One region of the Paraburkholderia sp. BL18I3N2 genome, then DNA from elsewhere that is predicted to be linked to it. Evidence: riboswitches for the same ligand, from Rfam matches in the RefSeq annotation. Region 1 holds a riboswitch; the other holds the start of a gene.

What was found. A riboswitch is a leader RNA that binds a small molecule or an ion and turns the genes downstream of it on or off. The one in region 1 is predicted to bind cobalamin.
Region 2: another riboswitch for cobalamin. It lies ahead of B0G75_RS13695 (TonB-dependent receptor domain-containing protein); the one in region 1 lies ahead of cobG (precorrin-3B synthase).

What each region holds. Positions count from the first base shown of each region.
Region 1 is NZ_PVNC01000006.1:232,388-238,383, reverse strand. It holds gene cobM (precorrin-4 C(11)-methyltransferase) at 1-709, opposite strand, end outside; gene B0G75_RS18820 (cobalt-precorrin-6A reductase) at 768-1,490, opposite strand; gene B0G75_RS18815 (cobalt-precorrin-5B (C(1))-methyltransferase) at 1,493-2,590, opposite strand; gene cbiE (precorrin-6y C5,15-methyltransferase (decarboxylating) subunit CbiE) at 2,637-3,860, opposite strand; cobalamin riboswitch at 3,945-4,124, shown strand; gene cobG (precorrin-3B synthase) at 4,208-5,731, shown strand; gene B0G75_RS18800 (precorrin-8X methylmutase) at 5,724-5,996, shown strand, end outside.
Region 2 is NZ_PVNC01000004.1:115,043-121,038, forward strand. It holds gene B0G75_RS13670 (SIMPL domain-containing protein) at 1-385, opposite strand, end outside; gene B0G75_RS13675 (EVE domain-containing protein) at 560-1,018, opposite strand; RNA gene ssrS (6S RNA) at 1,126-1,307, opposite strand; gene B0G75_RS13685 (cell division protein ZapA) at 1,439-1,753, opposite strand; gene B0G75_RS13690 (ATPase) at 1,750-2,106, opposite strand; cobalamin riboswitch at 2,315-2,572, shown strand; gene B0G75_RS13695 (TonB-dependent receptor domain-containing protein) at 2,663-4,552, shown strand; gene B0G75_RS13700 (iron ABC transporter permease) at 4,583-5,635, shown strand; gene B0G75_RS13705 (ABC transporter ATP-binding protein) at 5,635-5,996, shown strand, end outside.

The DNA of each region.
Region 1 (5,996 bases):
GCGTCGAGTCGGCGAAGCCTTCCGCGGCCAGCACCTGTCCGACCAGAATCAATGCGGTCCGCTCGATGGATGTCGATTGCACCTTGCTGACAATATCATCGAGCGTGCCGGTGATCTTTTCCTCGTCGGGCCAGCTCGCGCGATAGATCACCGCGATCGGACACGCACCGCCGTAATGCGGCCGCAATTCGTCGACGATGCGCGCAAGGTGTCGCACGCCGAGATGAATCGCCATCGTCGCGCGATGCCGGGCGAGGTCGGCGAGCTGTTCGCCTTCGGGCATGCTGGTTTTGGTGGCGAAGCGCGTGAGAATCAGCGTCTGCGAAATATCCGGCAACGTGAGTTCGCAACCCAGCGCCGCCGCGCATGCGGCCGTGGCGGTGACGCCCGGCACGATCTCATAGGGAATCTTCAGTTCGCGCAGTCTGCGGATCTGCTCACCGATCGCGCCGTACAACGATGGATCGCCGGAATGCACGCGCGCCACGTCCAGACCTTGGTCGTGCGCGGCCGCAAGCAACGCGATGATCTGATCGAGGTCGAGTTCGGCGGTATTGACGACCTGCTGCGCCGCATGACCTTCGAGCACGGCAGCCGGCACGAGCGAACCCGCGTACAGGATCACCGGACAACTGCGCACGAGGCGCTGCCCTTTCACCGTGATCAGTTCGGGGTCGCCCGGACCCGCGCCGATAAAAAACACCGTCATTCACTACTCCATGATTCATTGAGGCGGCATGGCATGCATGCGCGATTCACGCTCAAGTTCAATGCGCCACTTTCAGCGCGTCGAGCAGGTCGGCCACGCTCTCGAATTCCCTCTCTGCCGCCGGCAACTCAGGACGGCGCAGCATCACGACCGGCAAACCGCGTTCACGCGCGACTTCGAGCTTCGCTTCAGTCGCCTGGCCGCCGCTATTTTTGCTGACCACTACGTCGAAGGCTTGTAGTGCGAATAGCGCACGCTCACCTTCGAGCGTGAATGGACCGCGTGCCGCAAGTATCCGCGCACGTGCCGTGTCTTCGTGCGCTTCAAGACAACGCACGACCCAGAACTGATGCGGCGGGATCTCGTCGAGATGCGCGAGCGGTTCGCGGCCCAGTGCGAAGAGCGGCTTCCTGAACGGCGCCAGCGCATCCGCGAGTTCGTGCCAGTCGCCGACCATGCGCCAATCGTCGCCGGCTTGCGGCTGCCACGCAGGGCGATGCAGTGCCCAATACGGCACGCGTGCGGCGCGGCTCGCCTGCGCCGCGTTCGCGCTGATTTGCGCGGCATAAGGGTGCGTCGCGTCGATCACGAGATCGATGCCTTCACCGACGATGTAGCGCGCCATACCTTCACTGCCGCCGAAGCCGCCGACGCGCACCGTGCACGCCAGATCGTCCGGCACCTTGCCAAGGCCGGCGAGACTATACACGTGCTCAGGACCGAGTCGCCTCGCGATCCGCAGCGCGTCGCCGGTGCCGCCGAGCAGCAGAATCCGCTTCATTTTCATTGCGCGGCTCCGATCAGCTTGCCCTGCCGGTCGATAGCGAACATTTCGACGTTGACCTGCGGCGGGACGATCTCGCGCGCCACGGCAAGTGCATGCCGGCAGACGATATCGCCGAGCGGCACCTGCTGCGCGTGTGCCAACGCGACCGCCTGCTGACTCGTGTTGGCCGCGCGGATCGCGGCTTGAAGCGCGTTGTCGGCGCCCTGTTCGGCGGCCCATTGCGCGAGCCGTTCGAGGTCGATGCTCGAATTGCGGCTATGCAGGTCGAGATGACCCGCCGCCAGCTTGCTGAGCTTGCCGAAACCGCCGCACACGCTCAGCCGCTCGACCGGCGCGCGTTTCATATGCTTGAGCACCGCGCCGACGAAGTCGCCCATTTCGATCAGCGCGATATCCGGCAGGCCGTAGTGCGCGCGCATGGCGTCCTCGCTCGCGTTGCCGGTGCAGGCGGCGAGATGCGTGTAGCCGTTCGCGCGCGCGACGTCGATGCCCTGATGAATCGACGCGATATACGCCGAGCACGAAAACGGACGCACGATGCCGGTGGTGCCGAGGATCGACAGGCCGCCGAGAATGCCGAGACGTGGGTTCATCGTTTTCAGCGCGAGCGCTTCGCCGCCTTCCACGCCGATCGTCACTTCGAAGCCGCCGCCGTATGCATGCTCCGCCGCGAGTTCGGCCAGATGCTCGGTCATCATTCTGCGCGGCACCGGGTTGATCGCAGGTTCGCCGACCGGCAGCGTGAGCCCCGCGCGCGTCACCGTGCCGACACCCGGCCCCGCGCGAAATATCACGCCCGGTTCGGCGACGAGCCGCACGCGGGCGAAGACGATCGCGCGGTGCGTGACGTCGGGGTCGTCGCCGGCGTCCTTGACCGTGCCGGCCTCCGCGCCTTCGTCGCCATTCCCGATCAGGCGGCAGAACACCAGCGGCATCGGCACATGCTGGCCTTTCGGCAAGACAATCTCCGCGACTTCGCTGGCGACACCCGCGAGCAACAGACGCGCCGCCGCGAGCGACGTCGCGGTGGCGCAACTGCCGGTCGTGTAGCCGCTACGCAGCGGCGCGGGGTGTTCGGGGGTTTCTTCGCGCATCAGGAACTCCGGGCGCTCGCAACGTCAATCATGGCATGGGTTCCGTTCACGCTCGCTCTCCGCCACCGGCCTGCTTCGTCACCTCCAGCAGCGTGATCGGCAACGCCTGCCGCCACGTATCGAAACCGCCAAGCGGTTGCGCGTCCGCCAAGGCGATCCGTGTCAACGTCCCGCCATGCCGCTCGCGCCACAACGTCAGCACCGCCTCGCCTTGCAAAGTGACCGCATTAGCGACCAGCCGCCCACCCTCGCGCAGACCAGCCCAGCAGGCCTCCAGCACGCCCGGCACCGTCACCCCGCCGCCGATGAACACGGCATCCGGCACCGGCAACCCCTGCAGCGCGTCAGGCGCGCGCCCCGCCACGAGTTGCAGCCCCGGCACGCCCAACGCATCGCGATTGTGTTCGATAAAGCGTTGCCGCTCCGCGTGCCCTTCAATCGCAATCGCGCGACAGCTGGAATGCGCGCGCATCCATTCGATGCCGATCGAGCCGCTGCCCGCGCCCACATCCCACAGCAATTCGCCGGGCGTCGGCGCAAGGCGCGCGAGCGTGATCGCACGCACGTCGCGCTTGGTCAACTGGCCGTCGTGACGAAACGCATCGTCAGGCAAACCGCAGGTCAGCGGCAGACGCGGCGCGCCTTCGGTGGCGCGGCAGTCGAGCGCGATCAGGTTGAGCGCGGCCACATCGCCCGCGGACCACTGATCCGCGCGGCCGTCGATGCGCCGCTCCAGTTCGCCGCCCAGGTGCTCCAGCACGCTCATGCGGGTCGCCCCGAAACCGCGCGCGTTCAGCAGCTCGGCGAGCGCTGCGGGCGTGCGCCCGTCCGCGCTCAGCACGAACACGCGCGCGCCGTCGTGCAGATGTGCGTTCAGCGTGGCCAACGGCCGCCCCACCAGCGACGCCGTCGCGACATCCTGCAACGGCCAGCCGAGCCGCGCGGCCGCCAGCGACAGCGACGACGGCGCCGGCAGCACCCGCAGTTCGCCCGCCGGCAATTGCCGCGCGAGCGTAGCGCCTACGCCGAACAGCATCGGGTCGCCGCTCGCCAGCACGCACACGGCGGCGCCGCGCTCGGCCAGCAAGGGTGCGAGATCGAACGGACGCGGCCAGGCGGCACGGCGCGCGGCGAGACGCGCGGGCAGCATCGCCAGATGACGTTCGCCGCCGTACACCACCGACGCTTCCAGCAAAGCGCGCCGCGCGGGCCTCCCCAGACCGGCAAAGCCGTCGTCGCCTATGCCCACCACCGTCAGCCACGCGGGCATGCATCCATCCTCATTCTGTGTCTTCAAATAATGCGCTGTGCCACGCCGGTCAAAGCGTCCAGCCTCGTTGTGCTGTTCGAAAAAAGGCATAATACAGCCGCCGGTGCCCTTCGGGGCCGAAGAGGGAACACAGTGTCGCTGTGGCTGCCCCCGCAACTGTATGCAGCGAGTCCGCCTGCGCTCCACGCCACTGGTTTAACCGGGAAGGCCGCGGCGGACCATGACCTGCCAGCCAGGAGACCTGCCGGCAAGACTGTTCGTGCCAGCCAACATCGGGCGGGGTGTACCGATGCCGCAGCCATGCCCGCCTCACGGCATGCTCGGGCCGTCGCGCGACGCTAAACCCGGTGTCCGTCTTGAATCAAGCTTCGCCTACCTCCGTTTTATCCGACGCGGCCGCCACGCTGCGGCCCTCGGCGTGTCCGGGGTTGCTGCGCATCGTCGCCGCGCGCGACGGCGGGATTTGCCGGATCAAACTGCCCGGCGGCGAATTGAGCGCGGCGCAGGCGCGGGCGATCGCTGACGCTAGCGCGCGGCACGCGGCCGGGGTAGTCGAGTTGACCAATCGCGCGAATGTGCAGGTGCGCGGCGTCAAGCGCGGTGAAGAGGCGGCGTTGATCGCGGCTTTGACCGATGCGGGTCTTGGGCCGATGCCGGCGAACGGCACGGCGAGCCATGCGAACACGACGGCTGCGGAGAACGCTGCGGACGCCGGGGCTGCCAGCGCTGTAGATGCAATAGCGGCCACCGCCGCAGCCGACGACGTCCGCAATGTCATGATCAGCCCCGCAGCCGGGCGCGATCCATGCGCGCTATTCGACACACGCCCGCTGTGCGCCGAACTACTCACCATGCTGCAAAGCGAAACGCGTTTCGCGGCGCTGTCGCCGAAATTCGCGCTGCTGCTGGACGGCGGCGAGCGGCTTGCGAGAGTAGATCATCCGCACGATGTGTGGCTGGCGGCATCGCAAGATGCGGACGGCGTGCGGTTCGTGTTCGGGTTGGCGGGTTGTCCGCCTGTGGGCGCCTATGCCGGCGCTCTCATGCAAAGCCAAGGCACCGGGCCTGGAAAACCGGGCGTGAACCGCACAGGCGCACTAGCCGCGATCCTGCCTTCACAAGTGCCGGCACTGGTTCGCGCGCTGCTCCTCACACTCCTCGACCTCGCCGCCGCCGACGCCACACGCATGCGCCACCTGCTAACCGCGCATACCGTCGACGCGGTACTGCATCACGCCCAGCGATATCTCGACTTCCCGCTGACGCAAAACGCGAAGCTGACCAACTGGCATCGCGGCACACCAGCCGACGCCAATCTCCGTCTTGGCGCCCACGCCCAACGCGTGCCCGGAACCTGGCACGTCGGCGGCCAACCGCCGCTGGGACGCCTCGACGCCGACACGCTGCATGCCCTCGCCACGCTGTCTCAACAGCACGGCAACGCCACGCTTCACCTGACACCCTGGCAAAGCGTGCTACTACCCGACATCGCCACGCCCGCCGTCCCCACCGTGTTGTCCGGCCTGAACGCGCTCGGTCTCGCCTGCGAACCCGCACAAGCGATCACGCACCTGATCGCATGCGCCGGATCGAGCGGCTGCGCGAAGGGCCTCGCCGACACCAAGACCGACGCGTTGCGCCTCGCGGCTCGCCTGCCTGCCGGCGTCGACGTGCATCTGAGCGGCTGCTCGCGCTCGTGCGCCGCCGCGCATTGCGCGCCGTACACGCTGCTGGCCGCGGCGCCCGGCCTCTATGACTTTTATCGACGCGACGGCCAGCCCGGCTTCGGCCACTGCGTCGCGCGCCAACTGACGATCGACCAGGCCGCCGACATGCTCGAACGCCTGGTCCGGAGTGACACCGATGCTTGATTACATTCGCGACGGTCAGGAGATCTATCGCCAATCCTTCGCGACGATCCGCGCGGAGGCTGACTTGTCGCGCATTCCCGCCGACCTCGAAAAACTCGCGGTGCGGGTGATCCACGCGTGCGGTATGGTCGATGTGATCGACGATCTGCAATTTTCCGCAGGCGCGGGCGCGGCGGGCCGCGCGGCGCTCGCGCAAGGCGCGCCGATCCTGTGCGATGCCGGCATGGTCGCGCAAGGCATCACGCGCGCGCGGCTGCCGGCCAAC
Region 2 (5,996 bases), on a different contig from region 1:
AGTCGTGCGATTCGAGCACGATCTCCGTGCGGCCGCGCCATGCGGAAATACGCCCGTCACGATCGGTGGACGGATAGATCGAGAACGAGCCCGTGCGCGCCGTCACGCCGTTCACACCCTTGGCTTTTTGCAGCGCCGAATCGGCGCGCTGGTTCAGCGTTGACGTGAGCGCCGACGGATCGCTCGCTTCCTGCTCGTAGAACAGCGTGATATCGACGACGTCTTGCGGCACTTCCGCGCTGGCCTGCGCGTTCAGCGACAGCACGCCGGCCGGCTGATATTGGCCGGTGCTTTGCGCGCGTGCCATAGCCGGCGTGAGTGCGAGCGCGGCGGGCGCGGCGCAGACGAGAGCGAAAGCGAGTGCACGTGCGGTGTTTTTCGTCATTGTTGTACTCCTTGCTTGAACAGGTTGTGCACGATTGAGGCAAACGCCGCGCCGTGGCATGACGTTTGCGAGATCGTTAGGCGCTTGTAACCTGAGCTTGGTTCCCCGGTTTGATGTCGCTTTAACGTTTGCGCGTGTATGAATGCACGCCGCGCATCCATAAGGCAAGCACGATCAAGCGAGCCGCCTGGTGATGAAGCGCCATTCGGCTTCGGTCACCGGTGTGATCGACAGGCGGTTGCCCTTGGCGAGCACGCGCATGTCAGCGAGTTCGTCATGCTCGCGTAACGCGGCGAGCGGAATCAGCGGGATCTTCTTCTTGAACACCACGTCGACGAGCACCCAGCGCGGTGTTTCCTGCGACGACTTCGCGTCGTAGTAGGGGCTCTTCTTGTCGAACTGCGTGGGATCCGGATACGCGGTGGACGATACCTCCGCAATACCCGCGATGCCGGGCTCAGGACAGCTCGAGTGATAGAACAGCACACCGTCGCCGACCTGCATCATGTCGCGCATGAAGTTGCGCGCCTGATAGTTGCGCACGCCGGTCCACGGCAACGTGCGATGCGGTGCATTGGCGAGATGGTCGATGCTTGCTTCGTCCGGTTCGGACTTCATTAGCCAGTAGCGCATGAATCGAATTGAACGTTAAGGGGTTGAAGATGCGGGAGAAATCGGCGAACAAAAAACAGCGCCCAAAGAAAAACGGCACCGAACCGAAGTCCGATGCCGTTCTAAATAAGGTCCCCGCCTTAGCCGCTAGGCCGGCATCCTGAACCGGGGGTTCAGAATTGGTCGCAGTTAGCAACACTTCGGGTACATCAGACAGAGTGACGCGCACACCCGTGCTACAAATTTCCGCAACCGTGCACATGGCATTGGTTCAAGGAATATATGACCTTGGCGAACCAGGCAGGGAAGCTAAACCGATGAAGCTGAAACCAACTACCGATTGAACTCAAACGTTTGCTGAATCTTGCACACCTTGTGCTCACACATTCCGTTTGAATCCGCCGCCGATCTCAGGACCGGCAGCACGATAACACACGAAGCTTATTGCATGCTGTACTGCTCAATCACAGTACCTAGTTGTTCGTTCATTTGATGCATTGTACGCCGGATTTCCTCAGCGGGAAATGCTTCTCCGTGTCTCACGCTCGATTGCAATCGAAGCAGTTCCGATGCCAGCGACAGCGCAGCCATGACAGCAATGCGATCCGTGCCGCGCACGTTGCTGTTATTGCGGATCTTCGACATTTCGGCGTCGACGCGTGCGACCGCTTCGAGCAGCGCCGCTTCCGTTTCCGGTGAGCAGGCGAGGCGATAGGGCACGCCGAGAATCGATACTTCGATCTGCTTGGTGGTCATGCATTTTCTCCGTGGCGGGTCACGTCGCTCTCGGCTTCGGCTACTTGCTGAGCGGGCTCGAGCAGATCGAGCTGGTTGTCCGGCTCACTATGCGCGCGGGCACGTGGCAGCTTCTCGAGGATCGCATTCAGGCGCACTTGTGCGTCGTCGATCTTTGCCGAAAGCGCGTCGCGTTCCGCCTGCAGCGCGTTACGTTCCTCGCGCAGCATTGCAAGTTCCGTGCGCGTGGCTTCGGCATCGGCGCGCGATTGCGCGAGTTGCTCTTCGAGCGCGAGTCGCGCTTCATTGTGGCGCTGGCTGATCGCGATCAGCTTGCCGATATTTTGTGAAAGTGTTTCGAGTTCGGTGAGCATCTGCTGCGTCCTCTAAAGACATCGCATTTTAGCGCGGAATGTCGCAGGTTCCGACAATTGTCTCGTTTCGAGACGTAACAACATCGCTTTGTGCAGGCTTTTTATCGACCATATGATGAAAAAGTACCCACGCGTCGGACAATAGCCTGCACTTAACAGAACACATGGCCTGCGGTTTCACCATTCTTGACGGACTCCGAGGCCGCTCCTAAACTGCCCGCACTCTGGTGCCCGCGTGCGCTTTTCAACGGCGCACGCAGTTAAACGGGAAGCAGGGCGCGCGATTCAACCGAACGGGCCAACCTGCGCTGCCCCCGCAACGGTAAGCGACCGCATTCGTCATGCAAGTCGATCCTGATCGCGTGTTGGAAGTTCAACTCGCGAGTGTGCCACTGCGCGTCTCGCGTGGGAAGGCGGGATCGATGTGTCGCCAGCCCGGATACCGGCCAGAGGGAGAGGCACGTCACGCGTGAAAATGTTAAATACGCGGACGCCTCGTTACGCATCGGCCTGCGGGGAAGCGGGCCGCGCACGCTATCCACAGGACTTTCATCCCATGCTGTCCCCCATCGCCCGCGCGGCGCTGCTCGCCTTTGCGAGCCTGCCGACCGTCGTGCATGCGCAAGCTGCGTCTTCAACTTCATCTTCTTCCGCGCTCGATTCATCGCGTGCGGAGCCGTCTGCGGCGGTGCTGTCGCCCGTGGTGGTGACCGCGGATCGCGCGCCGCAAGCACTTGCCGACACGATCCCGCAGACGTCCCTGTTCGATCAGCAGGATATCGCCGACACCACCGCGACCGATTTGCCCGGCCTCCTGCAACTCGCACCCGGCGCGCAGATCTCGCGCACAGGCGGTCCTGGTTCGACAGCCAGTCTCTCTTTGCGCGGCGCGTCGTCGACGCAATCGCTGCTGCTGATCGACGGCGTGCGCGTCGACTCGGTGAGCCTGGGTGCCCCGCAACTCGCGCAGATCCCGCTCGACCAGATCGATCACGTCGAGGTGGTGAACGGCAACGTGTCGGCGTTATACGGCTCGGCCGCGATCGGCGGCGTGGTGCAGGTGTTCACGAAAGACGGCGGCGACCATCCGCCGCGTTTCAATTTTTCGCTCGGCTACGGCAGCTATCACACGCACACGCAGCAGGCGGGCGCGAACGGCGCATTGGATAAAGACGGCAACACGACCTTCAGCATTTCGCTCGCGCGTTCGAAGGACGACGGCTTTTCGTCGCTGAACACGAAGGAGGCCCCCAACGCCAATCCGAATGCGAACGGCTATCTGAACGAGAGCATCTCGGCCTCGCTGCGTCACAAGTTCAGCGACAGATGGGACGCAGGCGTCAGCTACTTCCAGTCGAACGGCAACAACAGCTACGACAATGCGTACGGCCTGCCGACCGATCTGAACAACCTGTATAGCAAGGTGCGCCAGGTCTCCGTGTTCGCGAACGGCAAGCTGACGGACTGGTGGACCACGCACTTTATCGTCGCCGAGGGCGACGACCGCAGCGTGTCGAACACCAACGGCACGTACAACGGGCGCTTCGATACCGACAATCGCCAGTACACATGGCAGAACGATTTCGCGCTGGCCGCGCAGCAGAAACTGCAGATCGGCTATGAGCATCTCGACCAGAGCCTCGACTCGGACACGTTCGCGGCGCCGGATCGTCATGTGGATTCGGGCTTCGTCGGCTATACGGGGCGCTTTGGACGCAACCAGATTCAGGCCAACGTGCGGCGCGACCAGTATTCCGATTTCGGCGGAGCGAACAGTTACTATCTCGGCTACGGCTTCGACATCACCGGCCATTGGAAGGTGAGCGCAAGCTATTCGGATTCGTTTCGCGCGCCGAGCTTCGACGATCTGTACTATCCGTTCAGCGGCAATCCGTCTATCCAGCCGGAGCGCAGCCATTCGATCGAAGCCGCGCTGCAGTACGCATCGAATGCGCTCGGCGTGATGCGTCTGACTGCATTCCAGACGCGCTATTCGAATCTGATCGACTATGAGCAGGTGACGCCCGGCATCTATCTGGCCGAGAACGTCGGGCATGCGAAGGTGCAAGGACTCGAAGGATCGTGGAGCGGCCATGTCGGCAAGACGGACGTGCGCGTTTCCGTGACGCTGCAGAATCCCGTCGATCTCGACAACGATGCCGACCTCGTGCGGCGCGCCCGGCGCTTCGGCGCGCTGACGGTGAACCGCAGCATCGCCGGGTGGCGGGTGGGCGGCGAGTGGATCGTGAGCGGCCCGAGCAATGACAGCAGCGGCAAACTGGGCGGCTATGGCGTGGTGAATCTGTCGGCGCGCTACAACATCACGAAAGCATGGTACGTGGCCGCGCAAATCCAGAATCTGTTGGACAAGGACTATGAAACGGCCTACTCGTATAACTCGCCACGGCGCGGTGCGTATCTCACGGTCGGTTGGCAGCAGCAATGATGGTTACACCTCCTCGTTGAGTTCGCGCGGATGAATCGCCCTTCGAGTTCGATGCCCGCCACTCTGCGCGTGATGAGCGCGAAGCGCGCGGCCGCGATCTGGCTGGCGCTCGCGGGAATCGCGCTGGCGGTGTTGATGGCGTCGCTCGCGCTCGGCAGCGTAACGCTCGCGCCGATGCGCGTGCTGGCGGCGCTGATGCCGTCGCATGCGCCGGCTTCAAGTTCGTCCGACCTGGCCGCCGAGATCGTCCGCACGCTGCGTTTGCCGCGAGCGGCGGCGGGCTTCGCCTGCGGCGCGTTGCTCGCGTTGGCCGGCGCGTTACTGCAAGTGCTGCTGCGCAATCCGCTGGCCGAGCCCTACGTATTGGGCGTATCGGGCGGTGCGGCGAGCTTCGCGCTGGTCGCGATGATCGCCGGCTGCGCATGGTGGATCGTCGACGCGAGCGCATTCGCCGGCGCGTTCGTGTCGATCCTGCTGGTACTAGGCCTCGCGCGCCGCGAGTTGTGGCGCGGCGAGCCGCAGGACACCTCGCCGCGTTTGCTGCTGACCGGCGCGGTGATCGCGGCGGGCTGGGGCGCGCTCATTACTTTGCTGCTCAACCTCGCGCCGGACAACCGCTTGCGCGGCATGCTGTTCTGGCTGACCGGCGACCTCAACGGCGGCGCGATGCCGTGGACGGCGCTCGCCGCGCTCGTCATCGTGCTGGTGGCGATCGTGCCCGCCGCGCCGCGTCTGAATGTGCTGCTGCGTGGCGACGCCGCCGCGCAGGCGTTAGGCGTCGCGGTGATGCCGCTGCGTCTGCGGGTGTATCTGGTGGCCTCGCTCGCGGCGGCCGCGGCGGTGACGACGGCGGGCACCATCGGCTTTGTCGGACTGGTCGTGCCGCACATGCTGCGGCTCGCGTTCGGCAACGATCAGCGCATGCTGCTGCCGGCCGCCGCGCTCGGCGGCGGCGTCGCGGTGATGGGCGCGGACCTGGTCGCGCGCACGGTGATCGCGCCGGCGCAGTTGCCGGTCGGCGTGATCACGTCGATCATCGGCGTACCGGTGTTTCTGTGGATGTTGCTGCACAGGCGCCGATAATGCAAACCCGTCACACTCCTTCTCATGAAGCTACCCTCAGCGCGCAACGTCTGACCTTGCGTGCCGGCGCGCGCACCTTGCTCGATGCCTTCACGCACACCTTCCACGCCGGCGAGATCTGGTGCATTGCCGGCCCGAACGGCGCGGGCAAGACGACTTTGCTCTCCACGCTCGCGGGTTTGCTGCAACCGTCGGCGGGACATGTCGAACTCGACGGCGCGCGCCTCGCCGACTGGCCGCCGCTGTCGCTCGCACAACGCCGCGCGCTGATGCCGCAAAGCGCGCCCGACGCATTCAGCGCGAGCGTGCTCGATATCGTGATGCTGAACCGTTTCCCGCATCTCACCGGCTGGGGCTGGGA